DNA from 2 places in the Microbacterium sp. MEC084 genome. Region 1 is predicted to be linked to the other one. Evidence: predicted binding sites of a transcription regulator. Region 1 holds the regulator's gene; the other holds the start of a gene.

The links. Region 1 encodes LexA, which represses DNA repair genes until DNA is damaged. Its sites were predicted from a motif close to TCGAACANNTGTTCGA; they were not measured.
Region 2: the regulator LexA is predicted to act here: its motif matches at 9,482-9,497, upstream of B5M43_RS02800 (HNH endonuclease signature motif containing protein).

The regions. Positions count from the first base shown of each region.
Region 1 is NZ_MYFP02000003.1:256,422-272,219, forward strand. Features, by position in the region: gene pgsA (CDP-diacylglycerol--glycerol-3-phosphate 3-phosphatidyltransferase) at 1-484, shown strand, start outside; gene B5M43_RS05405 (CinA family protein) at 481-960, shown strand; gene B5M43_RS05410 (helix-turn-helix domain-containing protein) at 1,092-1,400, shown strand; gene B5M43_RS05415 (DUF3046 domain-containing protein) at 1,408-1,626, shown strand; gene recA (recombinase RecA) at 1,878-2,933, shown strand; gene B5M43_RS05425 (regulatory protein RecX) at 2,991-3,755, shown strand; gene miaB (tRNA (N6-isopentenyl adenosine(37)-C2)-methylthiotransferase MiaB) at 3,821-5,368, shown strand; gene miaA (tRNA (adenosine(37)-N6)-dimethylallyltransferase MiaA) at 5,365-6,291, shown strand; gene B5M43_RS05440 (GNAT family N-acetyltransferase) at 6,331-6,768, shown strand; gene B5M43_RS05445 (GNAT family acetyltransferase) at 6,711-7,220, shown strand; gene dapF (diaminopimelate epimerase) at 7,396-8,274, shown strand; gene B5M43_RS05455 (molybdenum cofactor guanylyltransferase) at 8,286-8,876, shown strand; gene B5M43_RS05460 (class I SAM-dependent methyltransferase) at 8,858-9,502, opposite strand; gene hflX (GTPase HflX) at 9,659-11,194, shown strand; gene B5M43_RS05470 (GNAT family N-acetyltransferase) at 11,197-11,793, shown strand; gene B5M43_RS05475 (prolyl oligopeptidase family serine peptidase) at 11,801-13,756, opposite strand; gene lexA (transcriptional repressor LexA) at 13,786-14,505, opposite strand; gene B5M43_RS05485 (LysM peptidoglycan-binding domain-containing protein) at 14,770-15,180, shown strand; gene B5M43_RS05490 (histidinol-phosphate transaminase) at 15,215-15,798, shown strand, end outside.
Region 2 is NZ_MYFP02000002.1:20,342-36,139, reverse strand. Features, by position in the region: gene B5M43_RS02815 (type ISP restriction/modification enzyme) at 1-4,936, shown strand, start outside; gene B5M43_RS02810 (exonuclease domain-containing protein) at 5,118-6,431, shown strand; gene B5M43_RS02805 (nuclease-related domain-containing DEAD/DEAH box helicase) at 6,460-8,175, shown strand; gene B5M43_RS02800 (HNH endonuclease signature motif containing protein) at 8,194-9,471, opposite strand; gene B5M43_RS02795 (cation transporter) at 9,630-10,262, opposite strand; gene serS (serine--tRNA ligase) at 10,411-11,691, shown strand; gene B5M43_RS02785 (HAD-IIB family hydrolase) at 11,688-12,536, shown strand; gene menC (o-succinylbenzoate synthase) at 12,660-13,784, opposite strand; gene B5M43_RS02775 (hypothetical protein) at 13,781-14,629, opposite strand; gene B5M43_RS02770 (M20 family metallopeptidase) at 14,752-15,798, shown strand, end outside.

The sequences.
Region 1 (15,798 bases):
CCTCGGCGCCGACGACCTCGCGCTGCGCTGGATCGCCGCCGTCCTCTTCGTGGTCGGCATCTCGACGGACTGGGTGGACGGCTACCTCGCGCGCCGCCACGACATCGTGACCGACCTGGGCAAGCTCCTCGACCCGATCGCGGACAAGCTCCTCACCGGCGCCGGCTTCATCGGGCTCGCGATCCTCGGCGAGGTGCCCTGGTGGATGGTGATCGTGATGCTGATCCGCGAGTGGGGGATCACGATCCACCGCCTGGTCATCGCGAACGAGCACGTGGTCGCGGCCGCGTGGATGGGCAAGGTCAAGACCCTCGTGCAGGCCGTCGCCCTCTCGTGGGCGCTGCTCCCGATCTGGCTGCTGATCGGCGTCGAGCCGTTCAGCATCGTCACGCTGGTGCTGATGTGGCTCGCTGTCATCCTGACGATCGCGAGCGGGATCGACTACGTGGTCGCGCAGGTGCGGGGAGCGCGGGCGGCGCGATGACCGTCGAGGCCGGCCTGCTCTCGCTGCTGCGCGAACGCGGCTGGTCGCTCGGGGTGGCCGAGTCGCTGACGGGCGGGCTCGTGGTGGCGTCGCTCGTGTCGGTCCCCGGCGCCTCGCTGACGCTGCGCGGGGGAGTGGTCGCGTACGACAGCGCGATCAAGACCTCGCTGCTCGGCGTCGACGCCGGTCTTCTCCGCGCGCACGGCGCGGTGGATCCCGAGGTCGCGCGGCAGATGGCGGACGGCGTGCGGCACGCGCTCGCGGTGGGCGGCCGCGACGCCGACATGGGGATCTCGACGACCGGGATCGCGGGGCCGGACTCGCCCGACGGGCAGCCCGTGGGCACGGTCCACATCGGCGTCTCGATCCCGTCGGGCACGTTCGTGACCTCGCACGTGTTCGAGGGGGACCGCGCCGCCATCCGGGAGGCGGCGCGCGTGCGGGCCCTGGAGGACGCGTTCGACGCGCTGTCGTGATGCTTTCGTGTGTTTCGATGACGTGAATCTTGGGGATTTCCCATCCCGCATTCAGTGCCCGGGATTAGATTGGCCGCGACGGTGTTGTACTGTTATGCACCCGTCGGGAAAGCAGTGAGGAGGGGGCCGCGATGATCCTGGTTCGTCAAGAGATCGGCGACGTGCTGCGAGACATGCGTCAGCAGAAGGGCCAGACCCTCCGTCAGGTCGCCAGCAGGGCGAGCGTCGCGCTCGGCTACCTCAGCGAGGTGGAGCGCGGGCAGAAGGAGGCGTCGAGCGAGATCCTCGCGTCGGTGGCTGAGGCCCTCGACGTTCCGATCTCGTCGATCATGCGCGAGGTGGGCGACCGCATCGCCGTGCTCGAGGGCGTGCAGCCGTTCCCGGATGTCGTTCCGGACGACCTCGTCGCCGAGGTCGGCACCGAGCTGTCGCTGCGCTGAGCGCTCGATGAGGCGCAGCGAGTTCCTGCGCGCGGTCGACGAGGAGTTCGGCGCGCGCGGCGCGTCGCTGCTCAGCGATCTCGTGCTGCCCGGCATCGGCCGGACGGCCGATCAGGCCTTGGACGACGGGGTGCCGCCGCGCGAGATCTGGCTCGCGCTGTGCGCCGAGACCGACGTGCCCGCCAGCCGCCGCTACGGCGCGGGCCGCCTCGAGCCGCGGCGCTGAGAGCGTTCGAAGAGCGGATGCACGCCTTCGGCGTGTCCTCGAAGATCCGTTCGAGATCGGCGTAGTGTCGTCCCCAGGTGGCACATGCCGCTCATCTGCTCCCCGGGACGGGGGCGCCGGACTCGATGTCGGTGGCCCTGCCTAGCGTGGCAGGTGGCACTTGAGCCACGCGCCTTGTCGCAGACCCCGCACGCCCGGGCGGGGCGCGACAGCCTACAGGCGACGGACACACGAGCACGAAGGAGCAGGTCATGGCATCAGCAGCCGATCGCGAGAAGGCCCTCGACGCGGCCCTCGCCCAGATCGACAAGCAGTTCGGGAAGGGCTCGGTCATGCGGCTGGGCAGCGACGAGCGCGCGCCCGTCGAGGTGATCCCCACCGGATCGATCGCCCTCGACGTCGCCCTCGGCGTGGGCGGCCTGCCCCGCGGCCGCATCATCGAGATCTACGGCCCGGAGTCGTCGGGTAAGACGACCCTCACGCTCCACGCGATCGCCAACGTGCAGCGCGCGGGCGGCATCGCCGCGTTCGTCGACGCGGAGCACGCGCTCGACCCCGAGTACGCCAAGAAGCTCGGCGTCGACATCGACCAGCTGCTCGTGTCCCAGCCCGACACCGGTGAGCAGGCGCTCGAGATCGCCGACATGCTGATCCGCTCCGGCGCGATCGACCTCGTCGTGATCGACTCGGTCGCGGCCCTCGTGCCGCGCGCCGAGATCGAGGGCGAGATGGGCGACTCGCACGTGGGTCTGCAGGCGCGACTCATGTCGCAGGCGCTGCGAAAGCTCACGGGTGGCCTGAACCAGACCAAGACCACCGCGATCTTCATCAACCAGCTGCGCGAGAAGATCGGCGTGTTCTTCGGCTCGCCCGAGACCACCGCGGGCGGCAAGGCGCTCAAGTTCTACGCCTCCGTGCGCCTCGACATCCGCCGCATCGAGACCCTGAAGGACGGCGCCGAGGCGGTCGGAAACCGCACGCGCGTCAAGGTCGTCAAGAACAAGATGGCCCCGCCGTTCAAGCAGGCCGAGTTCGACATCCTGTACGGCACCGGCATCTCGCGCGAGGGCAGCCTGATCGACTTCGGCGTCGAGCACGGGATCGTCAAGAAGTCCGGGTCCTGGTACACGTACGACGGCGACCAGCTCGGCCAGGGCAAGGAGAACGCCCGCAACTTCCTGATCGAGAACGTCGACGTGGCCCTCGAGATCGAGAACCGGATCAAGGAGAAGCTCGGCGTCGGCCAGCCCAAGACCGCCGCGGTCGACGCGCCCGCGCCCGAGGTGGCGGCCCGCCGCACGGCGTGATGTTTCGGCGTCGCTCAACAACCGTGTTTCGGCGTCGCTCAACAACCGGGGTGAACCATGGCGACTGACGGGGGCGAGGAGGAGCGCCTCGCCCCCGTCATCCCCCTCTTCGGGGGAGGCGCGGCGCCCGTCGAGCCCGCGGCTCCGGCCGGGGGCGGCGAGGCCGCCGCGGACGATCCGACGGGCGAGGGATGGCACACGACGTGGCGCGACCTCGGCTCGCGGCCCGGCGACCGAAGGCCTGCGCCCGTGAAGCCGCTCGAGGTCAAGAAATCGGGCGGCGTGCGCTTCGTGGAGCTCCCGGAGGACGAGGAACCCGCCGAGCCGGATGCCGGCGCGCTGCGCGAGCAGGCCGAGGACCGGCTGATCAAGGCGCTGCGGCGCCGGTCGCTGTCGATCTCGGAGGCCCGCGCGAAGCTGCGCGAGAGCGAGCTCGACGTCGACGCGATCGACGAGATCGTCGATCGGCTCGTCCGGCTCGGTGCGCTCGACGACGCGGCCCTCGCGGATCAGCTGGTGTACGCAGGGGTGGAGCGCAAGAACCAGGGGCGCCGCGCGATCGCCCAGAGCCTCGCCGCGCGGGGCATCGATCGCGCCGTGATCGACCAGGCGCTGGCCGAGCTGCCCGACGACGACTTCGAGCGCGCCCTCGAGTACGCGCGCGGCAAGGCCCCCCAGCTGCTGCGCTACGACGACGACACGGCGCTGCGGCGCCTGGCCGGGCAGCTCGCCCGCCGCGGTTACGGCGGCCTGGCGATGTCGGCGGCGCGCGCCGCGCTGGATGAGGCCAGGCGTCCGCGCTCGTCGGTGCGGTTCGACTGAGCACCGCCGCGGGCCCGTGCGCTCCCGGGCCCCACCGGGGCAGCGAAACGTAGAATGAGCAGGCCATGACTACCCCTTCCAGCGCCCCCACTCTGATCGAGCCCTCGCCCGCCGCCGTCACCGCCGACGGCCGGCCGCGCTCGTACGAGGTGCGCACCTTCGGCTGCCAGATGAACGTGCACGACTCGGAGCGGCTCGCCGGCTCCCTCGAGAGCGCGGGTTACGTGCGGGCGGCCGACGGCGAGGACGCCGACGTCGTGATCATCAACACGTGCGCGGTGCGCGACAACGCGGCCGGCAAGCTCTACGGCACCCTCGGCCACCTCAAGTCCCGCAAGGACAAGCACGACGGCATGCAGATCGCCGTCGGCGGCTGCCTCGCGCAGATGGACAAGGAGACCGTGCAGCGCAAGGCACCGTGGGTCGACGTCGTGTTCGGCACCCACAACATGGGGTCGCTGCCCAGCCTGCTCGAGCGGGCCCGCCACAACGGCGAGGCCGAGCTGGAGATCCTCGAGTCGCTCGAGACCTTCCCCTCGACGCTCCCCACCAAGCGCGACTCCGTCTACAGCGGCTGGGTCTCGATCTCCGTCGGCTGCAACAACACCTGCACGTTCTGCATCGTGCCGAGCCTCCGGGGCAGGGAGAAGGACCGCCGGCCCGGCGACATCCTGAACGAGATCCGCCTGCTCGTCGAGGACGGCGCGATCGAGGTCACACTGCTCGGCCAGAACGTCAACTCGTACGGCGTCGAGTTCGGTGACCGCCAGGCGTTCGGCAAGCTGCTGCGCGCCGCGGGTGAGATCGAGGGCCTCGAGCGCATCCGCTTCACGAGCCCGCACCCCGCCGCGTTCACGGACGACGTGATCGAAGCGATGGCCGAGACCCCGGCCGTCATGCCGCAGCTCCACATGCCGCTGCAGTCGGGCAGCGACACGATCCTGCGCGCCATGCGGAGGTCGTACCGCAGCGCCAAGTTCCTCGGCATCCTCGACCGCGTGCGCGAGCGCATCCCGCACGCCGCGATCACGACCGACATCATCGTGGGGTTCCCCGGCGAGACCGACGAGGACTTCGAGGACACGCTGCGCGTCGTCGAGCAGGCGCGCTTCGCCAGCGCGTTCACGTTCCAGTACTCGATCCGCGAGGGCACGCCCGCCGCGACCATGCCCGACCAGGTGCCGAAGCACGTCGTGCAGGAGCGCTACGACCGGCTGATCGCGCTGCAGCAGCGCATCACGCTGGAGGAGAATCAGAAGCAGCTCGGCCGCTCGCTCGAGGTGCTCGTGTCGACCGGTGAGGGCAAGAAGGACGCCGAGACCCACCGCCTGACGGGCCGCGCCGAGGACAACCGCCTCGTGCACTTCGAGGTCCCCGCGGGCTCGCCGCTGCCGCGGCCGGGCGACGTCGTCACGGTCGAGGTCACCCACGCGGCCCCGTCGCACCTGCTCGCGGACTCGAAGGACGGCGCCCCGCTGCGTATCCGCCGCACGCGCGCGGGCGACGCCTGGGACCGCTCGCAGGCGGAGTCCTGCGGTGTGCCGACGCCCGGCTCGACCACGGCCGCCGGCGCCGTGAAGCTCGGCCTGCCCACCCTCCGCGTGGGCGTGTGACCCCGAGGCTCTTCGCGATCGTCGGGGCCACGGGCACCGGCAAGAGCGACCTGTCGCTGGATCTCGCCGAAGCCCTGGCCGCCCGCGGCGCGGGGGCCGAGGTGGTCAACGCCGACGCCATGCAGCTCTACCGCGGCATGGACATCGGGACGGCGAAGGTGCCGGCTTCCGAGCGGCGGGGCATCCCGCATCATCTGTTCGACGTGCTCGACGTGACCGAGGACGCCGCGGTCGCCCGCTACCAGGACGACGCGCGGGCCGCGATCGACGACATCCTCGCGCGCGGCCGTCACGCGATCCTCGTGGGCGGATCGGGGCTGTACGTGTCGAGCGTGCTGTTCGACTTCCGCTTCCCGCCGCGCGACGAGGCGCTGCGTGCGGCGCTCGAGGCCGAGCTCGAGCGCGACGGCGCCGGTGCGCTGTACGCGAGGCTTCGGGCGCAGGACCCGGCGACCGCGGCGCGGGTGGACCCCCGCAACGGGCGGCGGGTCGTCCGGGCGCTCGAGATCCTCGCGCTGGGGGAGGCGACCCATGGGGCCACGCTGCCGGAGGAGCCCGTGCCCTGGCGACCCGCGAGCGTGGTGGGCCTGCGGATGGAGCGGGCCGCGCTGATCGAGCGTCTCGACCGCCGCGTCGAGCGGATGTGGGCCCACGGCATGCTGGACGAGACCGCGCGCCTGCGCGAGCAGGGCCTCGAGCGGGGGCGGACCGCGTCCCGGGCGATCGGCTACGCGCAGGCGCTGGCGCAGCTGCGGGGCGAGCTCACCGAGGCCGAGGCGATCGCCGAGACCCAGGCGCTCACGCGGCGGTACGCGCGGCGCCAGGTGTCGTGGTTCAAGCGCTACGCGCCGGCCGCCGGGCTCGAGGTCGCGTGGTCCGACGCCGGCTCGACCGACGCCGAGGCGCTCGCGGCCCGGGCCTGACCCGTCGCGGATGTCCGAGGCCCGTGGCAGGGTCGGCGCATGGAGATCCTGCTGCGGGACGTGGTCGAGGACGATCTCGAGACCTTCCTGGCGTACGAGCACGATCCCGAGGCGGTCGCCCGCTCGCGCTTCGTCCCCCGGGAGCGCGACGCGTTCCTGAGGCACTGGCGCACGCGCGTGCTCGCCGGGCCAGACTCGTTCGTCCAGACCATCGTGGTCGACGGCGCCGTGGCCGGCAGCATCGTGGCGTGGGACGCGGACGACGGCCGCCGCTTCACCGGGTACTGGCTCGGTCGCGGCTTCTGGGGGAGGGGCGTCGGCTCCGCCGCCATGCGCGCGTTCCTCGAGCGCGAGCGGGGCCGCCCGCTGTACGCCGATCCGCACGAGGGCAACACGGCGTCGTGCCGTCTGCTCGAGCGATGCGGGTTCGTGCGCGAGGGCACCGACGGCGAATACGCGGTGTACGTGCTCCGCTGAGCCGGCGCGCCTGGCAGACTCGATCGGCGACCGTCCTCATCCGGCCCTGCGCACCCGACGACGACGCCCAGGTCGTCGCGCTCTGGAGCGAGGCGGGTCTCACCCGCCCGTGGAACGACCCGCACAAGGACCTCGCGCGCGCCCGCGCCGTCTGGCCGGATCTGCTTCTGGTCGCGGCCGACGGCGACCGGGTCGTGGGATCGGTCATGGCCGGGTACGACGGGCACCGCGGGTGGCTGTACTACCTCGCAACCGCGGCGGACCGACGGGGTGAGGGGATCGGCCGGCGGCTGATCGCAGAAGCGGAGACACGGCTCGAAGCCCTCGGCTGCCCCAAGGCGATGCTGATGGTGCGCGCCGACAACGAAGCCGTGCTCGCGTACTACGACGCCATCGGCTACCAGCCCGAGACGGTGCGGGTCGCGGGTCACCGGCTGATCCCGGACGACTGAGCCGCTCGGTCGTCGGATCGGCCGCTCGGTTGCCGGATCGGAGGGGCTGGTGCCCACTCGAGCGCGCGCATCAGCCACTCCAGCATCAGGGATCCGACGACTGAGCATCGGACTCGACGGCCGAGCCGCGGCGCGACCCGCGCCGCCTCCCACCGCCCGCGAATAGACTGGTGCGATGACCGAGATCGCCTTCACCAAGGGCCACGGCACGGGCAACGACTTCGTGATCGTCGCCGACCCCGAGGGCGAGCTGGACCTCACGGACGAGCAGGTCGCCGCGCTGTGCGACCGCCGCTTCGGGATCGGCGGCGACGGCCTGCTGCGGGTCGTGCGCTCGTCCCGCATCCCCGAGGGCGCCGCCGCGCTCGCCGAGGAGCCCGAGGCCGAGTGGTTCATGGACTACCGCAATGCGGACGGCTCCAAGGCCGAGATGTGCGGCAACGGCGTTCGCGTGTTCGCGCACTACCTGCTCGAGGCCGGCCTGGCCGAGCTCCCCGCCGGCTCGACCCTGCCCGTCGGCACCCGCGCCGGCGTCCGCGACGTGATGCGCAGCGAGACCGGCTACCAGGTCGACCTCGGCCGCTGGCGCGCCGAGCCGGGCGACCCTCTCGTCCGCGCGAAGGGCCTGGGCGTCGCGCGTCCCGGCCTCGGCATCGACGTCGGCAACCCGCACGTGGTGGTCGCCCTCGCGTCCGACGAGGAGCTCGAGGGCCTGGACCTCACCGATCGCCCCGCGATCGAGCCGGAGCCGCCGCACGGGGCGAACGTCGAGTTCGTCGTGCCGCGGGAGCCGCTCGTGAAGGACGGCGTCGGCCGGGTGCGCATGCGCGTCTTCGAGCGCGGCGTGGGCGAGACGCTCAGCTGCGGCACGGGCGTCGCCGCCACGGCGCTGGCCGTGCGCGACTGGGCGGGCGCGAACGCGCCCGATCACTGGCGAGTCGAGGTGCCCGGCGGCACGCTCGGCGTCCGGATGTTCCCCGCCGAGGACGGCGAGCACGTGTCGCTGTCCGGCCCCGCCGTGCTCGTGTACACCGGCACCGTCTCGCTCGCCTGACCGGACCGCGGATGGAGGCGCCGGCGCTGCGAGGGATCGTCCTCGCGGGCGGCCGCTCGTCACGGCTCGGCGGCCGCCACAAGCCCGCCATCGAGGTGGGCGGCGAGCCGATCGTGGCGCGCGTGGTGCGCGCGCTGCGGGCGATCGACGCCGAGCCCGTCGTGGTGGGCGACCCGGCCGGGGTGCCCGCCGGCGTCGCCGTCGTGCGCGAGGAGCCGCCGTTCGCGGGCCCTCTCGCCGCGATCGCCGCGGGGCTGGGGGCCCTGCCGCCCGCCGACGGGGTCGTGCTGGTGCTCGGCGGCGACATGCCGTTCGTGACCCCGGACGCGCTGCGGCGGCTGGCGTCGGCCGCGCCCGGCGCGGTGGCCCTCGCGGTCGATCCGTCGGGCCGGGACCAGCCGCTGTGCGCCGCGTGGGACGAGCGCGTCCTGCGCGCCCGGGTCGCCGTTCTCGGCGATCCGCGTGACCGGCCCCTGCGCGCGCTCCTCGAGACCGTGGGCGACGCCATCCGCATCCCGCTGCCGGCCGCCGAGCTGGCCGACGTCGACACGTCGGAGGACCTGCGGCGCCTCGGCGTCGCCGATCAGACCCCGGGCAGCTGAAGCGGCTCGGTGCGCGGCGTGCCGTGGCGGCGCACCTTCAGCACGCGGTATCCCTTGCCGGTCGCGGTGCGGTAGACGCTGTAGCCGTCGTCGAACGTGGAGGCCAGCCAGCGCTGCAGCGAGTCGGATCCCAGATCGCGCTTGACGACCAGGTACGCGTCGCTGCGCTCGGCGAGCCGCGGGATCCACGTCTCCATGAGCTCGTGCAGCACCGACTTGCCGACCCGGATGGGCGGATTGGAGCGGATCGTGCGGAACGAGACCTCCGCGGGAACATCCTCCGGCAGCACGGCGTTGACGTTCTCGAGCCCCAGGGAGGCCGCGTTGCGGCGGACGAGGTCCAGGGCGCGCTCGTTCACGTCCACCGCCCAGATCCGGGCGTGCGGCGAGGAGAGGGCCATGCTGAGGGCGATCGGTCCCCAGCCGCATCCGAGGTCGAGGAAGTCGCCGCCGGAGGGAGGCTCCGGGGCGTTCGCGAGCAGCACCGCCGTCCCGGCATCGAGTCGTTCGGGACTGAACACACCGGCTGCTGTGGTCAGCTCCACGGTGCGTCCCGCGAGGGGCACGCGGATGCGTCGGAGGTTCTCGGCACTGGTGGGACTCGCAGAGAAGTAGTGGTCCACCATAGGGGGCCAGCGTACCGGAGGAGCGGGCGGCCCGGGAGTGCCCGGACGTGCTCATCCGGTGCCGAGGGGCCCATGGCCGCGCGGGGCGCGGGAGAATAGGCTGGAGAGCTCGATACGCGGCAGGCGCCGCGCATCGGCTCGCGACGAAAGGCATGGATGACTGACACCACCACACCAGATCCCGACACCGACGGCGTCGTCGGTCAGGCAGAGCCGGATCTGGTGGATCGCGTGCTCTCGCGCGCCGAGGCGCGCACCGGGGCACGGGTCTTCGGAGCCGCGCAGGCGCTGCAGGATGCGACCACGACCGGCGAGGGCACGGCGGACGGCGAGCAGTGGGATCGCGAGGAGCGCGCGGCGCTGCGTCGCGTCGGCGGCCTCTCGACCGAGCTCGAGGACGTCACCGAGGTCGAGTACCGGCAGCTCCGGCTCGAGAACGTCGTGCTCGTGGGCGTGTACTCGCAGGGCTCGCTGACCGACGCGGAGAACTCGCTGCGCGAGCTCGCGGCGCTCGCCGAGACCGCTGGCGCCGTGGTGCTGGACGGCGTGCTCCAGCGGCGCCCGCACCCGGACCCCGCGACGTACATCGGTCGCGGCAAGGCCGACGAGCTCAAGGACATCGTCGCGGCCGTGGGAGCCGACACCGTGATCGCCGACACGGAACTCGCACCCAGCCAGCGGCGCGCGCTCGAGGACGTCGTCAAGGTCAAGGTGATCGACCGCACCACGGTGATCCTCGACATCTTCAGCCAGCACGCCAAGAGCCGCGAGGGCAAGGCTCAGGTCGAGCTCGCGCAGCTCGAGTACCTGCTGCCGCGCCTGCGCGGCTGGGGTGACTCGATGAGCCGCCAGGCGGGTGGCCAGGTCGGCGCCGGCGGCGCGGGCATGGGCTCGCGCGGTCCCGGTGAGACGAAGATCGAGCTCGACCGCCGTCGCATCCGCACGCGCATGGCGCAGCTGCGCCGGCAGATCCGCGACTTCGCGCCCGCGCGCGAGGCGAAGCGGGGCGAGCGCAAGCGCAACACGATCCCCTCGGTCGCGATCGCCGGCTACACCAACGCCGGCAAGTCGAGCCTGCTGAACCGGCTCACCAGCGCCGGGGTCCTGGTCGAGAACGCGCTGTTCGCGACCCTCGACGCCACGGTGCGGCGGTCCGAGACCTCGGACGGCCGCGTCTACACGATCGCCGACACGGTCGGCTTCGTGCGCAACCTGCCGCACCAGCTCGTGGAGGCGTTCCGTTCGACCCTCGAGGAGGTGGCCGACGCCGACGTCATCCTGCACGTCGTCGACGCGCATCACCCCGACCCGGCCGGGCAGCTGCAGACCGTCCGCGACGTGATGGGCGACGTGGGCGCGCGCGACATCCACGAGATCGTCGTCTTCAACAAGGCCGATCTCGTGGACGACGACACGCGCCTCGTCCTGCGGGGCCTCGAGCCGAACGCGGTCTTCGTGTCCTCGCGCAGCGGCGAGGGCATCGACGAGCTGCGCGCGGCCATCGAGGCGGCGCTGCCAATGCCCGAGGTCGAGATCCGCGCGCTCGTCCCGTACGACCGCGGCGAGCTGATCTCGGCCATCCACGAGCAGGGGCACCTTCTCGAGCGCTCGCACGAGGAGGGCGGCACGCTGGTGCACGCCCACGTGTCCGAGCGCCTCGCCGCGGCGCTCGAGCCCTTCCGCGTGGCCTGAGCATGCGGATCCGGCCGTACGCAGCCGCCGACCGCGACGCCGTCGCGGAGATCTGCCTGCGCACGGCCGACTACGGCGGGGACGCCACGGGCGTGCTCGAGGACGACGGGCTGTGGGCGGACGTGTGGGCGCTGCCGTACGTGTCCCGCCACCCGGACCTGGCCTTCGTGCTCGAGGACGAGGGCCGCGTGATCGGGTACGTGGTCGGCACGGATGACACCGACGCCTTCGAGGAGTGGTTCCGGGTCGACTGGTGGCCGTCGCGCACCGAGGGACGCGCGCGACCCGAGCGGGAGCGAACGCGCCAGGAGGGCATCCTGCTCTACGCCTACGGACGCCGGCCGGGCGCGGAGCCGTACGCCGCGGCGGGCTACCCCGCGCACCTGCACATCGACCTGCTGCCCGAGGCGCAGGGGCGGGGGTGGGGGCGCCGGCTCATCGAGGCGCTGGTCGCCGAGCTGCGCCGCCGAGGCGTGCCGGGGCTGCACCTGACCGCCGCGACCCGGAACGCCGGCGCGCTGGCGTTCTACGACCGCGTCGGGTTCTCGCGCCTGCCCTCGCACGAGGGGGTCCAGGCGTTCGGGATGCGGCTGGGCTGACCCGGAGTCAGTCCAGGTCGATCGGCGGCACCCCGGGGGTCTCGAACCCGAGGATCGCGCCCAGGAAGGCCAGCTCGGCCTCGAACGCGCGCACGAGCGTCTCCGCCTGCCGGAAGCCATGCGACTCGCCCTCGAACAGCAGGTACTTGTGCGGCACGCCGTTGGCCGCCAGCGCGTCGCGCAGCGCCTCGGACTGCGACGGCGGCACCACCGGGTCGTCGGCGCCCTGCAGGATGAGCAGCGGCGTCCGCAGCGTCTCGGGCCGCGACAGGGGCGAGCGGCTGACGTACAGCGGCTCGGCCTGGGGGAGCGGGCCGACGAGGCCGTCGAGGTACCGCGCCTCGAAGTCGTGCGTGTCGTCGGCCAGCCGCCGCAGGTCCGCGACGCCGTAGCGGCTGATGCCGGCGGCGAACACGTCCGTGTCGGCGACCGCGCACAGCACGGTCCAGCCGCCGGCCGAGCCGCCCTTGATCGCGATCCGGGCGGGATCCGCCAGACCCGCCGCCGCGAGCCCCCGCGCGGCGGCGGCCGTGTCGGCGACGTCGACGATGCCCCAGCGGCCGCGCAGCCGCTCGCGGTACGCGCGGCCGTAGCCGGTCGATCCGCCGTAGTTCACGTCGAGCACGCCGATGCCGCGGCTCGTGAAGTACGCGACCGCGAGCGAGAGCTCGCCCGACGCGTGCGCGGTCGGCCCGCCGTGCACGAGCACGAGGTACGGAGGCAGCTCGCCCTCGGGAGCGGTCGCATCCGGGTTGGTCGGAGGGTACGCGAACGCGTGGACGTCGCCGTCCGGACCCTCGAAGGTCACGGCGCGGGAGGTCGGCATCCATTCAGGGGCGAGCGCCGAGACCCCGCCCCGCAGCGCGGTGAGCGTGCGCGCGTCGACGTCCAGGAGCCAGAGGCCTCCGGGGACGCGGATGCCGGCGCCCGTGAGCAGGACGCGGGAGCCCTGTGCGTCCCGCACGAGCACCCCGCCGGTGAGCGAGGTCTCCAGGCCGTCCACCGCGCCGCACGTCGGATCGATCACGATGAGCTCGTCGGCGCCGTGCGTGCGCACCGCGACGATCCGGCCGTCGTCGAGCGCCGCGAACCAGCGGGTCGCGAGGTTCCACAGCGGTCCGCCCGTGTCGGCGTCGGCGGGGTAGATCGGCTCCGGGCCGGTCGCGCCGAGGCCGTCGAACCGCACCCAGTGGAGGTTCCAGCGGCCCTCGGGGTCGGCGGTGAACATGAGCTCGTCGTCGCCGGTCCACTCGGGCTGCAGCGCCGAGATCCCGCCGTCCTCCGTGCGGCCCCCCGCGACCACCACGTGCTCCGCCACGCGCCCGTCGGGGCCGATCCGGCCCACGCGCAGCTCGGAGGCGTCCCACGGCATGTCCGGGTGGTCCCACGCGATCCAGGCGAGTCGGTCGCCGCGCGGCGCCGGGTACGCGAGGAAGTCCGAACCGGCCACCACGCTGAGGATCGCCTCGGGATCGTCGGCCGCGGAGCCGTCGAGCGGGATCACGACGATATCGCGCACGGGGGAGCGGTCGCCGGCGTGTGTCTCGCGCACGGCCCACAGCCGGCCCCCGCCGTCGGGACCGGCGGCGAACGTGAGGTCGCCGAAGCTCATCCCCAGGCCCGCCGGCGTGAGGGGCTCGGGCGCGCCGCCCACGGTCAACCGGTGCACGCGCTGATCCGAGCCCTCCACGAAAAGCAGCTCGGAGGCCGGCGTGACGGTCCACGCACCGCCGCCGTACTCGTGCACGCGCGAGCGCGCGTTCCAGGGCGCCGGCAGCAGCGCCTCGGGCTCGTCGTCCGTGAGCCGGAAGACCGCGGTGCGCCCTCGCTCCGACGGCACGCTCTCGCTCCACCAGATCTCGTCGCCCACGAAGCGCGCGCCGTCCAGGCGAGGCGAGCCTCCGGCGATGTCGGCTGCCGCGATCGGCGAGGGCCAGGATCCGTATGGGAGCGTCTGTGCCATGCCCCCACGCTATCGGGGAGCCGCGGAGGTCAGACCGCGCGCATCACCGCGACGACCTTGCCCAGCACGACCGCCTCGTCGCCGAGGATCGGCTCGAACGCGGAGTTGCGCGGCAGGAGCCACGTGTGGCCGTCGCGCTGCCGGAAGACCTTGACCGTGGCCTCGCCGTCGAGCATGGCCGCGACGATGTCGCCGTTCTCCGCCGTGTTCTGCACGCGCACGACCACCCAGTCGCCGTCGCAGATCGCGGCGTCGATCATGGACTCGCCCGAGACCTTCAGCATGAACAGCTCGCCCTTGCCGACCAGCTGGCGGGGGAGCGGGAAGATCTCCTCGACCTGCTGATCGGCCGTGATCGGCACGCCCGCCGCGATGCGGCCGACGAGCGGCACCATGGCGGCGTCGCCGACCGTGGGCATGCCCGCGTCGAGGTTCTCCGCCGACTGGCCGGGGAGGTCGATCAGCACCTCCATCGCACGCGTCTTGCCGGGGTCGCGGCGCAGGTAGCCGCTCAGCTCGAGCTGCCCCAGCTGATGCGTGACGCTCGAGAGCGACTTGAGGCCGACCGCGTCGCCGATCTCGCGCATCGTGGGCGGGTAGCCCTTGGTCTGGATCGAGCGCTGGATGACCTCGAGGATGGCCAGCTGCTTGTCGCTGAGGCTCTTGCGGCGCCGCGTGCGGGGCTTCTCGTCGGCCGCGGCCGACTGTCCGGCGTCGAGGTCCGACGTGCTGGTGTCGACGGCGCTCATGTCCCGTGCTCCTTCGCTCCGACATCCGATGTCGGTGGCCCGTGGTGGAGTGTGCTTCATCGAAACGGTATCCGAGAACCACGCGGATCCGGAAGATCTGTTCGAGCGTGTCGCGTGACATCTCGGACCGGTTTTCGAAGAAGACGTTGACAGATTCGAAGCTTCGAAGATAGATTCGGAACAGAGCTTCGCATCCGGCCCTCCCGGCCGAGTGCCGGATGCGAAGCCTCTCCGATCCTCTCGAGGAAGCTGAAGGAGCCGCAGATGACCACCGTGAGCATCACCGCCTACCAGGCCCCGGTCCGCCCCGCCCGTGCCCTCCGCACCGAGCGCGCCGTCCGCGTGACGCCGGCGACGCGGCTGCGGCTCACGCGCCGCGGTCGTCGCGTGCTGGCCGCCCTCGCCGCGGCTCCGGTCGCCGCGGGCCTGGCCCTCGCCGTCATCAGCGGCGGAGGCGCCCTCGCGTCGCGCGAGGACGGCGCACCCGCCGGCACGTTCGACACCGTGACGGTCATGGCGGGCGACTCGCTCTGGTCGATCGCGGAGGAGATCGCTCCGGCCGCGGACCCGCGCGACGTGGTGGACGCGATCGTCGCGCTGAACCAGATGCAGAGCTCGTCGGTCGCCGCCGGAGAGCGGCTCGCGATCCCGGCGGAGTACTCCTCGGCCCGCTGACGGACGAGAGGCCACCCGTCCGAGCGGCCCTAGCATTGAGAGGGTGACGGTCACTCTCGACGAACTGCCGATCCGCGACGACCTGCGCGGGCAGAAGCCCTACGGGGCACCTCAGGCGCCTCTCCCCGTGGCACTCAACGTCAACGAGAACACGCATCCCGTGCCGGCCGAGGTCGCGGACGACATCGCCGACGCGGTGGCCCAGGCTCTGCGCAACGTCAACCGCTACCCGGATCGCGAGTTCACCGAGCTCCGGCAGGGCTTCGCGCAGTACCTCGGCCACGGCCTCGACGAGAGCCGGATCTGGGCCGGCAACGGCTCGAACGAGGTGCTGCAGCACGTGCTGCAGGCGTTCGCGGGTCCCGGGCGCTCGGCGTTCGGCTTCGAGCCCACCTACTCCATGTACCGGCTCCTCACACGGGGCGTCGGGTCCGAGTGGATCGGCGGCACGCGCGGCCACGACTACACGATCGACCCGGAGGACGCGGCCCGCCAGGTGGCGGAGGCGCGGCCCGATGTCGTGTTCCTGTGCGCCCCCAACAACCCCACCGGCACGCCGCTGTCGCTCGACGTGGTCGAGGCCGTGTACGACGCGACAGACGGCATCGTGGTGGTGGA
Region 2 (15,798 bases), on a different contig from region 1:
CGATCTCGAAGTCGAGTTCCCGCTCGAAGCACTTCTCGGTGAATTCGACCGTCTGGCCGACAGCGTCCGCATGAAGGGCAATTACTTCGAGCAGCTCGTCGCGCACTATCTCAAGGCCGAGCCGCTGTGGGCGGATCAGCTGGGTGCGGTGTGGCTGTGGAAGGACTGGCCCGGGCGCAACGGTCTTCCGGACACCGGGATCGACATCGTCGCCGAGATCCAGGGTGGCGGTCTGCTCGCGGTGCAGGCGAAGTTCTACGCCGCGACTCACAGGATGCAGAAGGGTGACCTGGATTCGTTCTTCGAGGCTCTGGGGCGTGAGCCGTTCACCGAGGGTCTCGTCATCGACACCACGGTCGGGGACTGGTCGGCGAACGCGGCCGAGGCGCTCAAGAACCGCAGCAAGCCGGTGCGCCGCATCGGCCGGGAGGACCTGCGTCACAGCCTGATCGACTGGTCGAGCTACGAGCTGCTCAAGCCGGAGCGGGCGCCTGAACTGCACGAACGCAAGACGCTGCGTGCGCATCAGCACGAGGCGATCCGTGCGGTGATGGAGGGCCTGCCGGCGGACGGCGGGGCCGACCGCGGCAAGCTCATCATGGCCTGCGGGACCGGAAAGACCTTCACCGCACTGAAGCTCGCCGAGCGCTGGACGGCCGAGCGCGCCGGCGGATCGGCGACGGTGCTGTTCATGGTGCCGTCGCTGGCCCTGCTGCAGCAGACGCTCGACGAGTGGTCGCGCGAGAAGGATCCGGAACTCGGGTTCCGCGCTTTCGCGGTCGGATCCGACACGAACATCGGGCGCCGGAAGAACGACGACCTCACCAGCGTGATGATGGAGGACCTCGGCGCACCCGCGACGACGAACGGGAAGCGGCTCGCCGAGCTCCTCGGCGACGCCGACGAGGAGCACGAGGGTCTCACGGTCGTCTTCTCGACCTACCAGTCGATCGAGGCGGTCGCCGAGGCGCAGCGGATCCGCGGCGACGAGTTCGACCTCGTCATCTGCGACGAGGCGCACCGCACGACGGGCGTGACGCTCACGGATGAGGACGAGTCGCACTTCGTCAAGATCCACGACAACGACTTCATCGCCGCGACCAAGCGCGTCTACATGACCGCGACCCCGCGCATCTTCGCGCCGGAGGTGAAGAACGCGGCGAAGCAGAAGGACGCCGAGCTCGTCTCCATGGACGACGAGTCGCTGTACGGTCCCGTGCTCTACCGCATCGGCTTCGACGAGGCCGTCCGCAAGGGGCTGCTGACCGACTACAAGGTGGTCGTGCTCGGGATCAGCGAGGACGAGATCGTCGAAACCCTGCAGCAGGAGCTCGCACACGAGGGCCGCGAGCTCGCCGTCACCGACGTGGCCAAGCTGATCGGCTGCTGGAATGCGCTGGCCAAGCGCAACGCCGGCGCCATCGCCGAGGGATTCGGATCGGACGTCGCCCCCATGCGGCGCGCGGTCGCATTCGCGAAGGACATCAAGACCTCGAAGGGCGTGGCGGGCGACTTCACCGCGCTCGTCGAGGGGCACCTGTCGAACATCGAGAACGACGACCTGACCGATGACCTGACGGTCCAGGCCGCGCATGTCGACGGGACGATGAACGCGACTCGGCGAGGGGAGCTGCTGGACTGGCTGAAGGCGGCGCCAGAGCAGGACGAGTACGGGCGCCCGGTCGCGCGGGTGCTCACGAATGCGCGGTGCCTGAGCGAAGGCGTCGACGTGCCGAGCCTCGACGCGGTGCTGTTCCTGAGCCCTCGCAAGAGCCAGGTCGACGTGGTGCAGGCGGTGGGGCGTGTGATGCGCCGTGCCGAGGGCAAGCGCCTCGGCTACATCGTTCTGCCGATCGCCATCCCGGCGGGCATCTCGCCGGAAGAGGCGCTCAACGACAACGAGCGCTACAAGGTCGTGTGGCAGGTGCTGCAGGCGCTGCGGGCTCACGACGAGCGACTGGACGCGGCGATCCAGCGGGCACAAGTAACCGGTAACCTGCCCGAGCAGGTGTTGATCGAGCGCGTCAGCCTGACGAAGCCCAAGCCGCGCGAGGCGTCGCCCTTCGATACCCCGAGCGATCCGCCGGTCGACACCGACCCGGCCGGGCCGGCGCACATCCAGCCGACCCTGCCCGGCCTGATCGACAGCGCCGCGGCCTGGAAGGACTCGGTCTTCGCGAAGCTCGTCGCCAAGGTCGGCGACCGCATGTACTGGGACGACTGGGCCGGTGACATCGGCCAGATCGCCCAGCGCTTCATCGCGCTGATCACCGCGCACCTCGGCGCCGAAGGCAACGATCGCGCCCCGTTCGAGGACTTCGTCAAGGCCCTGCGCGCCACGGTGACCCCGAGCATCGGGGAGGCCGAGGCGATCGAGCTGCTCGCGCAGCACCTCATCACGAAGCCGGTGTTCGAGGCGATGTTCCCCGAGGGGAGCTTCACGCGAGACAACCCCGTGTCGGTGTCGATGGAGCGCGTCCTCGATGCCTTCCACGAGAACGCGGCCTTCGAGCGCGAGCGCGAGCCGCTCGACGCCTTCTACGCGAGCGTCACGTCGCGCATCCGGGGGCTCGACTCCGTGACCGCCAAGCAGCGGATGCTCGTGACGCTGTACGACAAGTTCTTCTCGAAGGCGTTCCCGAAGCTCGCCGACGCGATGGGCATCGTCTTCACGCCGGTGGAGGTCGTCGACTACATCCTGCGCTCGGCCGACGTCGCGCTCGCGCAGCACTTCGGCAAGCACCTCACCGACGAGGGGGTGAACATCCTCGAGCCCTTCGCTGGCACGGGAACGTTCGTGACGCGCCTGGCGCAGACGGGGCTGATCAAGCCGCAGGATCTCGCACGCAAGTACCAGCACGAGCTCTTCGCGAACGAGATCGTGCTGCTGAGCTACTACATCGCCGCGGTCAACATCGAGAGCGTCTTCCGTGAGTGCATCGACCAGGCGGTCGCCGCCGGTGAGCTGCCCGAGGGGACGACGCTTCCGGCTGACGGATTCCCCGGCATTTCCCTGACCGACACCTTCGCGATGGACGAGCGCGCGAGCGAGCTCGCCGTGGGCGTCTTCCCGGAGAACACAGCGCGGGTCGAGGCGCAGCGCGCGACGCCGATCGACGTGATCGTGATGAACCCGCCGTATCGCGGGAAGCAGGCTAGCGCGAACGACAACGCCCAGAATGCGAAGTATTCGCTCGTTGACGGCCGGATTGTCGGCACATACGCGAAGTTCTCGAAAGCCACAAATAAGAACGGTCTCTACGACTCCTATTATCGAGCCATTCGGTGGGCGACGGATCGCTTGCGCGCCGAGGGCGGCGCCATCGCCATGGTGTCGAACAATAGTTTCCTCGATGGCGATATGTCAGCGGGTGTACGTGCTAGTTGGATCTCGGAATTCGCTGAGATCATTGTACTAAACCTGCGCGGTAACCAGCGGGTAAAGAACTGGCAGGCTGAGGGCGGTAAGGTATTCGGTGAGGGCTCGCAGACAGGCGTAGCAATCACGATCTTGGTGAAGGACCCCAGTCGCACCGGCCCGGCCCGCATCCACTATGCCGACGTTGGCGATTATCTGAGCCGCGAGGAGAAGCTGGACCGTCTGGTCGCGGAGCGATCCATTGACGGTACGCAGCGGGCTGGGCGATTCCAAATCATTGCGCCGAATGCGGCGGGCGATTGGATCAATCAGAGGGACGAGCGCTTTGAATCCTTCTGCCCGATGGGTGACAGGGCGGCCAAGGGGCGGGAAACGGCGCGGGCAGTGTTTAGGGACTACTCCCGAGGCGTGGAATCGACGCGCGACGCGTGGGTCTTCGGCTTCTCGCTTGCCGAGGTTGCGCGAAGCGCCCAAGCGACTGTCGAGGAGTTCAACAAGTTGGTCGACGATCCGTCCAGGGAGATAGACGCGTCAAGGGTGGCCTGGTCTCGATCCATGGAAGCCAGGCGTCGCGCCCGGAAGCGCATGAGTAGACCTGGTTCAGATCTGCGAGTTGCGCTGTACCGACCATTTGTGAAGCAAGTGCTCGCGTTCGATCGACAGATCGTCGAGTTGCCGGGAATCTCGGCACGGGCATGGCCGACCTCGAGCCATCGCAATGTCGCAATCGTTGCACCCCAAGGTCCTTCCGCCGCCGACTTCACGCATTGGATGACTGATGTCGCTCCAGCTCTCACACCGAACGGTGGCAACCAAGTATTCCCGCGCTACACCTGGGAACCTGTTGGCAACCCGAGCGGCGGCCTCGACTTCGACTCCCTCGATGAAGACGCGGACGATGTCGTCGGCGGCTGTCGCCGCGTCGACAACATCACCGATGCCACCCTCGCCCGCTACCGCGAGGCGCTCCCGGGCGTCCTGCTGGACGACGACACCAGGGCGAAGGACGACATCTTCTATTCGGTGTACGCGCTTCTGCACCACCCGACCTACCGCGAGTCATTCGCGGCCGACCTGCAGAAGATGCTCCCGCGGATCCCGGTGGTGAAGGGCTTCGCTGACTACGCGCGCATCGGGCGCGAACTCGCCGACCTGCACGTGAACTACGAGAGCGTGGCTCCCGCCGAGCTCGGCGAGCAGATCACGTCCATCGACCCGCCGGCGGATCCTTACGAGCTCTATCGCATCGACAAGCTCGCGTGGGTCTCGCGCAAGGACCACACCGCCATCCGGTACAACGCCCACCTCACGATCACCGGCATCCCCGAGAACGAGAGCGAGTACAAGGTCGGCGGCCGCAGCCCGCTCGAATGGGTGATCGACCGCTACAAGCTCAGCACCGACAAGGCCTCGGGCATCGTCAACGACCCGAACGCCTGGCTGCGGGAGCAGGAGAACCCCCGCTACGTGGTCGACCTGATCCGCTCGCTCGTCACGGTGAGCCTCGAGACGCAGCGTCTGATCGCGGAACTCCCCGCCTTCGAGGTGATCGAGTGACAGCCGGTCTCCGGCGCTGATTCAGGCGGAAGCATGTCGTGCGTCACCAGTGGTCGGAATAGATCCTCGCGAATTCATCGCCAAGTGGGCGGAATGTCGCCTGCCTCTGCCAGAATCCACACGCGGGATGCGCTTTCGCAGTGCGGCCGTGACTTCGTCCCGTTGTGAAAAGGAATAGCGCATGCCGTACGCCGTCATCGATCTGGAGACCACCGGATTCTCGCCCGTGCGCGGCGATCGCATCATCGAGGTCGGCGTGGTGCTGCTCGATGAGTCCGGACGCATCGAAGACGAATGGGCGACGCTGGTCGACCCCCGGCGCGACGTCGGCCCGACCCACGTTCACGGCATCCGCGCATCCGACCTGGTGGGCGCCCCGACGTTCGGTGACATCGCGGGTGCGCTCATCGACCTCCTGAGCGGTCGCACCCTCGTCGCGCACAACCAGGCCTTCGACCTGCGCTTCCTCCAGGCCGAGCTGGCCGCCCATGGCCATGAACTGCACGGCTCGTACGCGGCGCTGTGCACCATGCTCTGGTCGAAGCGCGTGTTCGGCGCCGCGAAGCTGGCCGACATCTGCGCCCTCCTGGAGATCGAGCACCGCAACGCGCACTCGGCACTCGAGGACGCCCGCGCGGCGGCCGCGGTCCTCGCTTCGCTCATCGGCACGGCCGGGCACACCGCGGAGTGGCGCTCGCATGTCGTGGGGGCCGGGTTCCCCCTGGTCGTGCGCGGGGAGCTGGCGGAGATGCGGATCGCCACGCGCGTTGCCACCTCGGAATCCACGGCCGAGGTCGCGGCTCCGTCAGCACTGTTCGACACGGCCGATCGTCCGCTGTGGGAACGCGTGACGATCGCGGGCGAGGCGCACGATCCCGGCGCGAGCGTCTACCTGGAACTGCTCGCGGACGTCCTGAGCGATGGCCTCATCTCCGCGGCGGAGTACTGGCAGCTCGGTGCGATCGCCGAGGTCGCCCAGCTTCCCTCGCACCGGCTTCCCGACCTCCACCGGAGCTACCTCGAAGCCGCTCTCGCGGAGGCGGCGGCGGACGGGGCGGTGACGGACTCAGAGCGTCGCGAGCTCACGCAGATCGCGACCGTCCTCGATCTGCCCGTCCCGGACCTCCCGGCCCTCGGAGCGACGGTGTCAGTCGCTTCCGCCACTTCAACGGAGGCGCCCATCGCGACGAAGGCGCGGGCACTGGTCGCCGTCGGTCAGGAGCCGCCCGCGACCGGCGCCGCTTTCGAGCTGACGCCCGGCTGCCGTGTCGTGTTCACAGGCACGCTGAGCCGGCCCCGCGAGGAGTGGGCGCGGGCCATCGCCGAGGCCGGCTTCATCACGGGCAGCGTGACGAAGAACTGCGCAGTGCTGGTCGCCGAGGACCCCGCGAGCCAGTCGGGCAAGGCCAAGACAGCAGCCCGCCACGGCATCCCGGTCGTCACCGAAGCGGAGTTCCTCCCCGTCTTCGAGTCCTACCTCGCCTCGCGGGCGTGAGGCGCCGGGCACAGTCATGCCTCCCCACATGATCCCCGCCCGCCCCCGCAAGGGCACGAACGGATCCGAGCGGCGGGTGTTCGACGCGTTCGCCTCGGTCCGCGGGCATGACGACTGGATCGTGATCCACAGCCTGCAGCTGCGACGGCATGCCACGCAGTTCCAGGGAGAGGCCGATTTCCTCGTCCTCGTGCCCGGGCGCGGGATCGTGGTGATCGAGGCCAAGAGCCCCGAGTACGTCTCGTACCGCGACGGCGAGTGGATGCTGGACCGGGTGCCGAACCCGGGCAAGAGCCCGTTCGATCAGGTCGACGGGGCGATCCGGAGCCTGCGCGGGTTCCTGGCTCGGCGCGAGATCCTCGTCGGATCCGAGCCGATCGCGCGGCTCGTGTGGTTCACCTCGCTCGGGCGCCACCAGTTCGAGACGCACGGCGACATGCAGTTCTTCGAGTGGGAGCTCGCGTTCCGCGACGACCTGCGCCGCCCGGAGGCGCTGATCGAGAAGGTGCTCGCCGAGCACGATGCCTGGTACCGCACGGTCGACGGGGTCGCGCACGACCCGGCCGTGATGACCGGCGATCACGTCTCGACGATCGCGCGGGCCCTGCTCGGCGACCTCGAGGGCGGGCGCACGCTCGCCGACCGCAAGCTCGAGCGGCTCGACGACGAGCAGCGACTGCTGAAGTCGCAGGCGCGCATCCTCGACGCGGTCGCCCGCAACGACCGGATCTACTTCGAGGGCCCCGCGGGCACCGGCAAGAGCCACCTCGTGATGAGCGCCGCGAAGCGCCACGCGGGGCACGGCGCGCGCGTGCTCGCCGCATGCTGGAACGAGCTGATGGCCGACGAGCTGCGCGACCGTCTCGGTCGCCACGCGGCCATCCACGCCACGAGCCTGAACGCGCTCATGCTGCGGATCGCCGGCCTCGAGGCCAACCCGGTCGACGCGGACAACGCCTGGTACACCGAGCGCCTGCCGCAGCTCGCGATCGAGGCGCTCCGCGCGGCGCCCGACCGGCACGCGTACGACGTCGTGTGCATCGACGAGTTCCAGGATGTCGCGGGCCTGCCGGGCGTCCTCGCCTTCCTCGACGAACTGGTCGCGGATGACGCGAAGCTGGTGCTCGCCGGCGATCGGCGACAGCAGATCCTGCGGCCGTCGACCACGCACGTCGATCCGTTCGCGGTCGCGCGCGAGCACTTCCCGGGACTGATGCACGTCTCGGTGGACCAGGGCGTGCGCCAGGTCGCGGCGCTCGCATCCGGTGCCGAGGAGCTGCTCAGCCGCCGGTTCGGATACTCCAGCCACCGCCTCGTCACGAACGACACGGGCGCCCTGTCGATCGTCCCCGTCGGGACCGACAACGCGGGCGCCGAGCTCGCGCGCTCCCTGCGCGAGCTGCTCGAGCATCATCAGGCGCACGACGTGGTGATCCTCAGCCCGTTCGGCGAGCGGCACTCGCTCGTCGGCCGCCTGCTCGCCGCGCCGAACTTCACGAAGGACGAGAAGTGGCTGCGTGCTCAGCTGCGGCCGCTCGTGGGCGCGGCGGACGGCGACGCGCATGGACGTGTGCGCTGGGGATCCATCGGCAAGTTCAAGGGTCTCGACGCCGAGGCGGTCATCCTGACCGACGTCGGCGACGCGGGCATCGCGTTCGCGCGGGAGCACGGACTGTCGTGGTTCGACCTGCTCTACGTCGGGCTCACGCGGGCGCGCTACCGCTGCGTCGTCGTCGCGGGGTAGGCGCCATCGCGCCCTGCGTCAGAACGGCGGATCCCCGTCCGCCGCGGCGGTGGCGACGAAGCGGACCGTGGGTGGCGGCTGTTCGTGGAGCACCTGGCCGGTGGGGGTGATCCACACCATGACGCCGTTCTCGTTGCGGCAGCCCCAGCGGCCGTGGTGCTTGAGCACGTGGTGGGCTCGGCAGAGCGCGGCCAGGTTGCAGACGTCGGTGGCGCCGCCCTCGCTGTAGGGGACCGTGTGGTCGATGTCGCATCGCCGGACCGGGCGGCGGCAGCCGGGGAAGCGGCAGTGCTCGTCGCGCGCGGTGAGGAACCGGCGCTGCTCGGCCGTGGGGGTGTAGGTGTCGACGGCGGTGAGGGCGCCGGTCTGCGGATCGCGGAAGAGCCTCGCCCAGGTGTGCGCCCGGCCGGCCAGGCGGCGGGCGGTCTCGGGGGCGACGGTGCCGACGCGCGTCGCGTGCGCGGGCTGGTCGTCGGCCCCGGCGATCACCTCGGCGGGCACGGTCACGTGCACGACCGCGCGGATCTCGTCGAGGCCCTCGCCCGCCGCGGTCGGCGTCGCGGTCAGGAGCATGTCGGTGACGACGTCCGCCCGGATCTGCGCGAGCGTGCGCGGATCCTCGTCACCCTCGCCGGTGCCCGTCTTCACCTGGCGGGCGATCGCGTTCGACCGGTCGTCGATGCCGGCCGCGAGCGCCGCGTCGACGAGCAGCTGGATCAGCGCCATGCCGTCCTGCTCGGGCGTCACCCACATCCCCCGGCGCTCGTTCGCCGCCTCGTGGCGCTCCGCGATCGTCTGCGGCTGCAGCCGTTCGGCGATCGCCTGGCAGATCGGGCGCAGCCTGCCGGCGGTGGTGTCGGTGAACTGGAGCGCGATCTCCTCATACCGGGCGCGGAGCTCGCCGTCGTCGAACCGGCCTCCCTCGTCGCAGACGACGCGGGCCTGAGCGGCCGTGATCCGGGACTCCGCCAGGGCCGTGAACGTCGCCGGGAAGCGCTCGATCATGATCGCGGCGTCGTCCATCTTCGCGCGCATCGAGGTGTCCGGCACGCGCGTGACGGCCGCGAGATCGGCCGCCATCGACCGGATCGGCACCTGGTACGAGGACGGGCGGCCCGGCATCGCCGACATCACGTCCTGCGCGATCGCGTAGGCCTGCGCTTGGAGGGTCGCCTCCATCGCCGCCAGGCCCGCCTTGGCGCTCTCGACATAAGCGAGGCCCGCCTTGATGGCCAGCACCTGTTCGCGCTGCGCGTCTGAGAGATCCCAGCGCTGGTCGAACGGGTTGGTGGCCATGAAGCCAGTATAGAACGAATGTTCGAATGTTGCAAGAGATCTTGTGGGGAGGTTCGGTCGGTTTCGACTCGCTTCGCTCGCTCAACCAGCACAGAGGGCTCGCTCAACGAGCACAGAGGGGCACGCTCAACCAGCACAGAGACGAGGAGGGAGGCGGATCAGTCCACGGCCTCGCCGGCGAGCACCTTCGCCGCCAGGCGCTCCTCCTCGCTGACCTCCCAGACCTCCCACGCGGAGTGCAGCGCCAGAAGGATGATCAGGCAGCCCAGGATGAGGTCGGGCCATCCGGACGACGTCCAGGCCGTGATCGCCGCCATCGCGATGATCGCGACGTTCACGAGCACGTCGTTGCGCGCGGACAGGAACGCGGCGCGGCTGAGGGACCCGCCGTGATGCCGGACCCGGGCGAGCAGGACGGCGCTCAGCCCGTTCACGACGATCGCCCCGATCGAGGCGAGCACCACAGGCAGCACCTCGGGAGCCTCGGGCGCAAGGAAGCGCTGCACGGCCTCCCACGTCGCGAACCCCGCCGGCGCCAGGATCAGCACCGCCATGACCTTGCCCATCAGCGCGCGACGGGCGAGGGCCCAGCCGAGCGCGATGAAGATCAGGAGGTTGATCGAGGTGTCCTCAAGGAAGTCGACGCTGTCCGCGAGCAGCGATACCGAGCGGGCCTGCAGCGCGACGACGAACTCGACGAAGAAGTAGGCGAGGTTCAGCAGCGCGACCGTCAGCACCGCGCGGCGGATGCGGCGGCGGAGGTCGGCCCCGTCGTCGGCAGCGGGCGTCATGGTTCGACGGTAGTGGGGCGGGGGATGCCGTGACCGGGCTCCGGGGCTTTCGACTCGCTTCGCTCGCTCAACCAGCAGAGGAGGAGGGTCGTTCGACCAGCACCGGGGGAGAGGGAGCTCCCGCGTCCGCGAGACCTAGACTGGGCGGGTGATCGATCCCGCTCTGCTCCGCGACAACCCCGACCTCGTGACCCGCTCGCAGGTGGCCCGCGGGCACTCGCCCGAGACCGTGACCGCCGCGGTCGAGGCCGAGAAGGCGCGTCGCGCCGCGATCGCCGCGTTCGAGGAGCTGCGCGCAGAGCAGAACGCGTTCGGCAAGCAGGTCGCGAAGGCCCCGAAGGACGAGAAGGCCGCGCTCGTCGCACAGGCCAAGGACCTGGCGAACCGGGTCAAGGATGCGCAGCAGGCCGTGACCGAGGCCGAGGCCGCGTTCGCCGATGCGGCCGCCCGGATCGAGAACATCGTGCTGGATGGCGTGCCCGCCGGCGGCGAGGACGACTACGTCGTGCTGCGCGAGGTCGGCGACGTGCCGGCGTTCGACCCGGCCGAGTTCCCCGACGGCCCGCTCGACCACCTGGCCCTGGGCGAGAAGCTCGGCGCGATCGACATGGAGCGCGGCGCGAAGGTGTCGGGCGCGCGGTTCTACTTCCTCAAGGGCGTCGGCGCGCGGCTCGAGATCGCGCTCATGAACTACGCGCTCAGCAAGGCGCTCGAGGCCGGCTTCACGCCGATGATCACGCCCACGCTGGTGCGCCCCGACATCATGGCCGGCACCGGCTTCCTCGGCGCGCACGCCGACGAGATCTACCGCCTCGAGGCCGACGACATGTACCTGGTCGGCACGAGCGAGGTCGCGCTCGCCGGGTACCACAAGGACGAGATCCTCGACCTGTCGGACGGTCCGCTGCGCTACGCCGGATGGTCCACCTGCTACCGCCGCGAGGCGGGTTCGCACGGCAAGGACACCCGCGGCATCATCCGCGTGCACCAGTTCAACAAGCTCGAGATGTTCGTCTACACGACGCCCGAGGACGCGGCCGCCGAGCACGAGCGCCTGCTCGCGCTCGAGGAGGAGATGCTGCGCTCGCTCGGCCTCGCGTACCGCGTGATCGACACCGCCGCGGGCGACCTCGGCTCGAGCGCCGCGCGCAAGTACGACACCGAGGCGTGGGTCCCGACGCAGGGCGCGTACCGCGAGCTCACGTCCACCTCGAACTGCACCACGTTCCAGGCGCGCCGCCTCGACATCCGGCACCGCCCGGAGAGCGCCGCGAAGACCGAGCACGTCGCGACCCTCAACGGCACGCTCGCCACGACGCGCTGGATCGTCGCGCTGCTCGAGACGCACCAGCGCCCCGACGGCTCGGTCGTCGTGCCCGAGCCGCTCCGCCCCTACCTCGGCCTCGACGTGCTGGAGCCGATCGCGTGACGGACGAGCGCGTGGCGGGTCGCCGGCTCCTCGTGGCGCTCGACCTCGACGGCACGGTGCTGCTCGAGGACGAGTCGTTCAGCCCGCGCGTGCGCGAGGCCGTGCGCCGCACGGTCGACGCCGGGCACATCGTGACGATCGCGACCGGGCGCAGCTGGGAGGCGACGTCGTACATCCTGCACGCGCTCGGCATCCTGCCCGAGTTCGTCGTGTGCTCGAACGGGGCGGCCATCCTGTCCCGCGACACCACGCAGGAGACCGGCTACGCGCGGCACACGACCGAGACGTTCGACCCGACCGAGGTGCTGACGCTGCTCGAGAAGCACCTGCCCGACGCCAAGTACCTCGTCGAGCTCGCCGACGGATCGCGCCTCTACACGCACTACGTCGACGACTGGGGCCTCGAGCGCGACACCGCGAAGCACGTCGAGATCGACGACATGAAGGGTCGCCAGGTCGCCCGCGTCGTGGTCGTGTCGCCGGAGCACTCCGAGGACGAGTTCATCAGCCTCGTCGAGCAGATCGGCCTGCACCACGTGTCGTACTCCGTGGGCTGGACCGCGTGGCTGGACATCGCTCCGCAGGGCGTCGACAAGAGCACCGCGCTCGAGCAGGTGCGCGAGTGGGAGGGCGTCGCCCCGTCGGATGTCGTGGTGATCGGCGACGGACGCAACGACATTGGGATGTTCCGCTGGGCGTCGGGACACGGCGGTCGCGCGTTCGCGATGGGGCAGGCCCCGGATGAGGTCATCGCCGTCTCGACGGACCTCACGGGAACGGTCTACGAGGGCGGCGTCGCGCAGGCGCTCGACACGCTGCTCGAGACGGCGGCCGCGCCGAGCTGAGCGGCGGCACGTTACCTGGGTTTCGACTCGCGCTGGCGCGCTCGCTCAACCAACATGTGGGCGGGACTGCCCGTGCTGCTCGAGCGAGCGAAGCGAGTCGAAACCGTTGAAGCAACCCAAGCGTCAGAGGGCGATCTCGACCAGGCGGGTGCGGAAGCGCTCGAGGCGCTCAGGGTCGATCTCGACGCCGAAGCCCGCGCCGGTCGGCACGTCGACGACGCCGTCGTGCATCCGGATCGGCTCGGTGACGATGTCCTCGGCGTAGAAGCGGTCGGATCCGGAGATGTCGCCCGGCAGCGTGAAGCCGGGCAGGGCCGCGAGCGCGGCGTTCGCGGCGCGGCCGATGCCGGTCTCCAGCATGCCGCCGCACCACACCGCGATTCCGTGCGCGCGGGCGAGGTCGTGGATGCGGCGCGCCTCGAGATAGCCGCCCACGCGCCCCGGCTTGATGTTGATGACGGCGGCGGCGCGCAGCGCGATGGCGTCGGCGGCCGCCTCGGCGGACACGACCGACTCGTCGAGGCAGATCGGGGTGTGCAGCAGCCTCGCCAGTTCCGCGTGCTGCCGGATGTCCGCCTCGCCGAGCGGCTGCTCGATCAGCAGCAGCCCGAACTCGTCGAGCCGGCGCAGGTGCGCGGCGTCGACGAGCGTGTAGGCCGCGTTCGCGTCGACCTGGAAGGGCAGGTCGTCGCCGAACGCGCGCCGCACGGCCGCGACGTGCGCGACATCCGCCCCGGGCCGGATCTTGAGCTTGATGCGCGCATAGCCCTGCTCGATGTATCCGCCGATCACGCGCACGGTCGCGTCGACCGAGTCCTGGATGCCCACCGAGACACCCGACGGCACGGATGAGCGCACCGCGCCGAGGTACGACGCGAGCGAGCGGCCCTCGGCCCGCAGCTGCGCGTCGAGCACCGCCATCTCGACTGACGCCTTCGCCATCTGGTGCCCCACGATGTGCCGCAGGTGATGCGCCACGGTCTCGGCCGTGAGGTCGTCCACGGCGGCGAGCAGGGGAGCGAGCCAGCGCTCGATGACGTCGGCGGCGCCGTCCAGGTACTCGGGGGAGTAGACCGGCCGGTCGAGCGCGACGTTCTCGCCCCATCCGGTCACGAGCTCGCCCGAGGCGGTCTCGAGCTGCGCCTCGACCAGGAAGCAGTGCTTGACGGTCTGCGTGCCGAACGACGTGGTGAACGGCGCGACGAGCGGCATCTCGAGGTGGTGCAGCCGGAGCGAGCGGAGCTTCATGGGGTTCCTTCCGTGGGCTGGTCGGCGCGGCGCAGCACGTACTGCCCCGCGTCGGTGAAGCCGTCGACGCCCCATCCGGTCGCGAGCAGGTCGGTGAACGCGGCGCGGGTCTCGGAGCGCCAGCGGCGGGCCGCCTCCGGATCCGTGCGCCGCAGCGCCTCGATGTCGGTGGGCGTGGCGAGGAGCGCGGGCCCGTCGCCGCTCGGCCGCGCGTAGGCGGACGGGACGTCGCCCTCGTCGGCGATCGCGTGCGCCCCGTCGACCTCGACCGCGCCGCCCCGCTCGGGCGGCGTGCGCGTCAGATCCCAGCGCACGAGCATGCGGTCGGAGTCCTGGCCCGCGTTGATCGCGTCGCGCATCTCGCCGTAGAGCGACGGAAGGTACTCGGCCGGACGTGCGCCGAGCGTGCGGATGTTGAAGTGCGCGTTGCGCCGGACGAGCGGATCGAACGTCCACGTCATGGCGTCGATCCCGCACTCGAGGCACCACGCGCGCTGCGCGAGCTTGATCGCGCGGCCCGCCCCGCGGCCGGCGGCCTCGGGGAGCAGGCCCACGATGTGCGAGTGGAACGGCGTGCCGGGCGGCCCGCAGAAGCCCATCGCGGCGCCGACCGGCTCGTCCTCGCGCAGCGCCAGCGTGACGGGGTTGCCGGCGTGGGTGAGCGCGACCAGCAGCGCGGGATCGAGCATCTCGGCGCCCGTGCGCCCCCACACCCGGCCGAGCACCTCGGACACGCTCCGGCAGGCGGCCGCGTCGTGCGCCTCCTCGAGCAGGATGCCCGCCCGCGCGAGCGCTTCGTCCGCGAGGGCGCGGGCCGCGGCGGCGACGTCGGCGGGCGGATGCATATCCCCAGCTTCCCACTCCCGCCCTGGCTCCATGACGTTGCGAGCCGCCCCGGTTCACGCGCCCGGCGTGCGGCGGATATCGTCGGTAGGACACCCTGACGCGCACCGAGGAGAGGCGACACATGACGGATCGCGACACCGCCCTCGCCCGTCGGGCGCCCGCCGAGGTCGACGGGCTGCTGGAGTGGGCGCGCGACAGCCTGCCGCAGATGCTCACCGACATGGAGCACCTCATCCTGTGCGAGTCGCCCACCGGCGACCGGGAGGCGATCGCGCGATCGGCCGATCTCGTCTCGGCGATCGGCACGCGCATCCTGGGCTTCGGGCCCGAGCGTCTCGTGATCGACGGGTTCACCCACCTGCGCTGGCACATCGGATCGCCGGCCCCCGAGGCGCCGCGCGTGCTCGTGCTCGCGCACCACGACACGGTGTGGCCGCTCGGATCCATCGAGACGCACCCGTTCTCGATCCAGGACGGCGTCATGCGCGGCCCCGGGTGCTACGACATGATCGCGGGTCTGGTGATGGGCCTGCACGGCATCGCGGCGCTCGGGCACATGGACGACGCGGCGGTGACGCTGCTCGTGACCGGCGACGAGGAGATCGGTTCGCCGTCGTCGCGCGACCTGATCGAGCAGGAGGCGCTGGGCTGCGTCGCGTCGCTCGTGCTCGAGTCGGCCGAGGGCCGCGCGCTCAAGATCGGCCGCAAGGGCGTCTCGCGCTACCGCATCGACATCACGGGCCGCGCCGCGCACGCCGGGCTAGAGCCCGAGAAGGGCATCAACGCGACCGTCGAGATGGCGCACCAGATCGGCGCCGTCACTGCGATCGCCGATGCGGCGGCCGGCACCTCGGTCGTCCCCACGGTCGCCAAGGCCGGCACCACGACCAACACCGTCGCGGCGCACGCCTCGTTCGAGGTGGACGCGCGCGCCTTCACGGCCGCCGAGCAGCACCGCGTCGACGAGGCCATCCGCTCGCTGACGCCGGTGACGGGCGCCGTCATCCACGTGGACGGCGGCGTGAACCGCCCGCCGATGGAGCGGTCGTCGGCCGAGGGCGTGTGGGCGCGGGCGCTCGAGGTGTCGCACCGGCTCGGGCTGCATCTGCCCGAGGCGGTCGTGGTGGGCGGTGCCTCCGACGGCAACTTCACGGCCGGCATCGGCGTG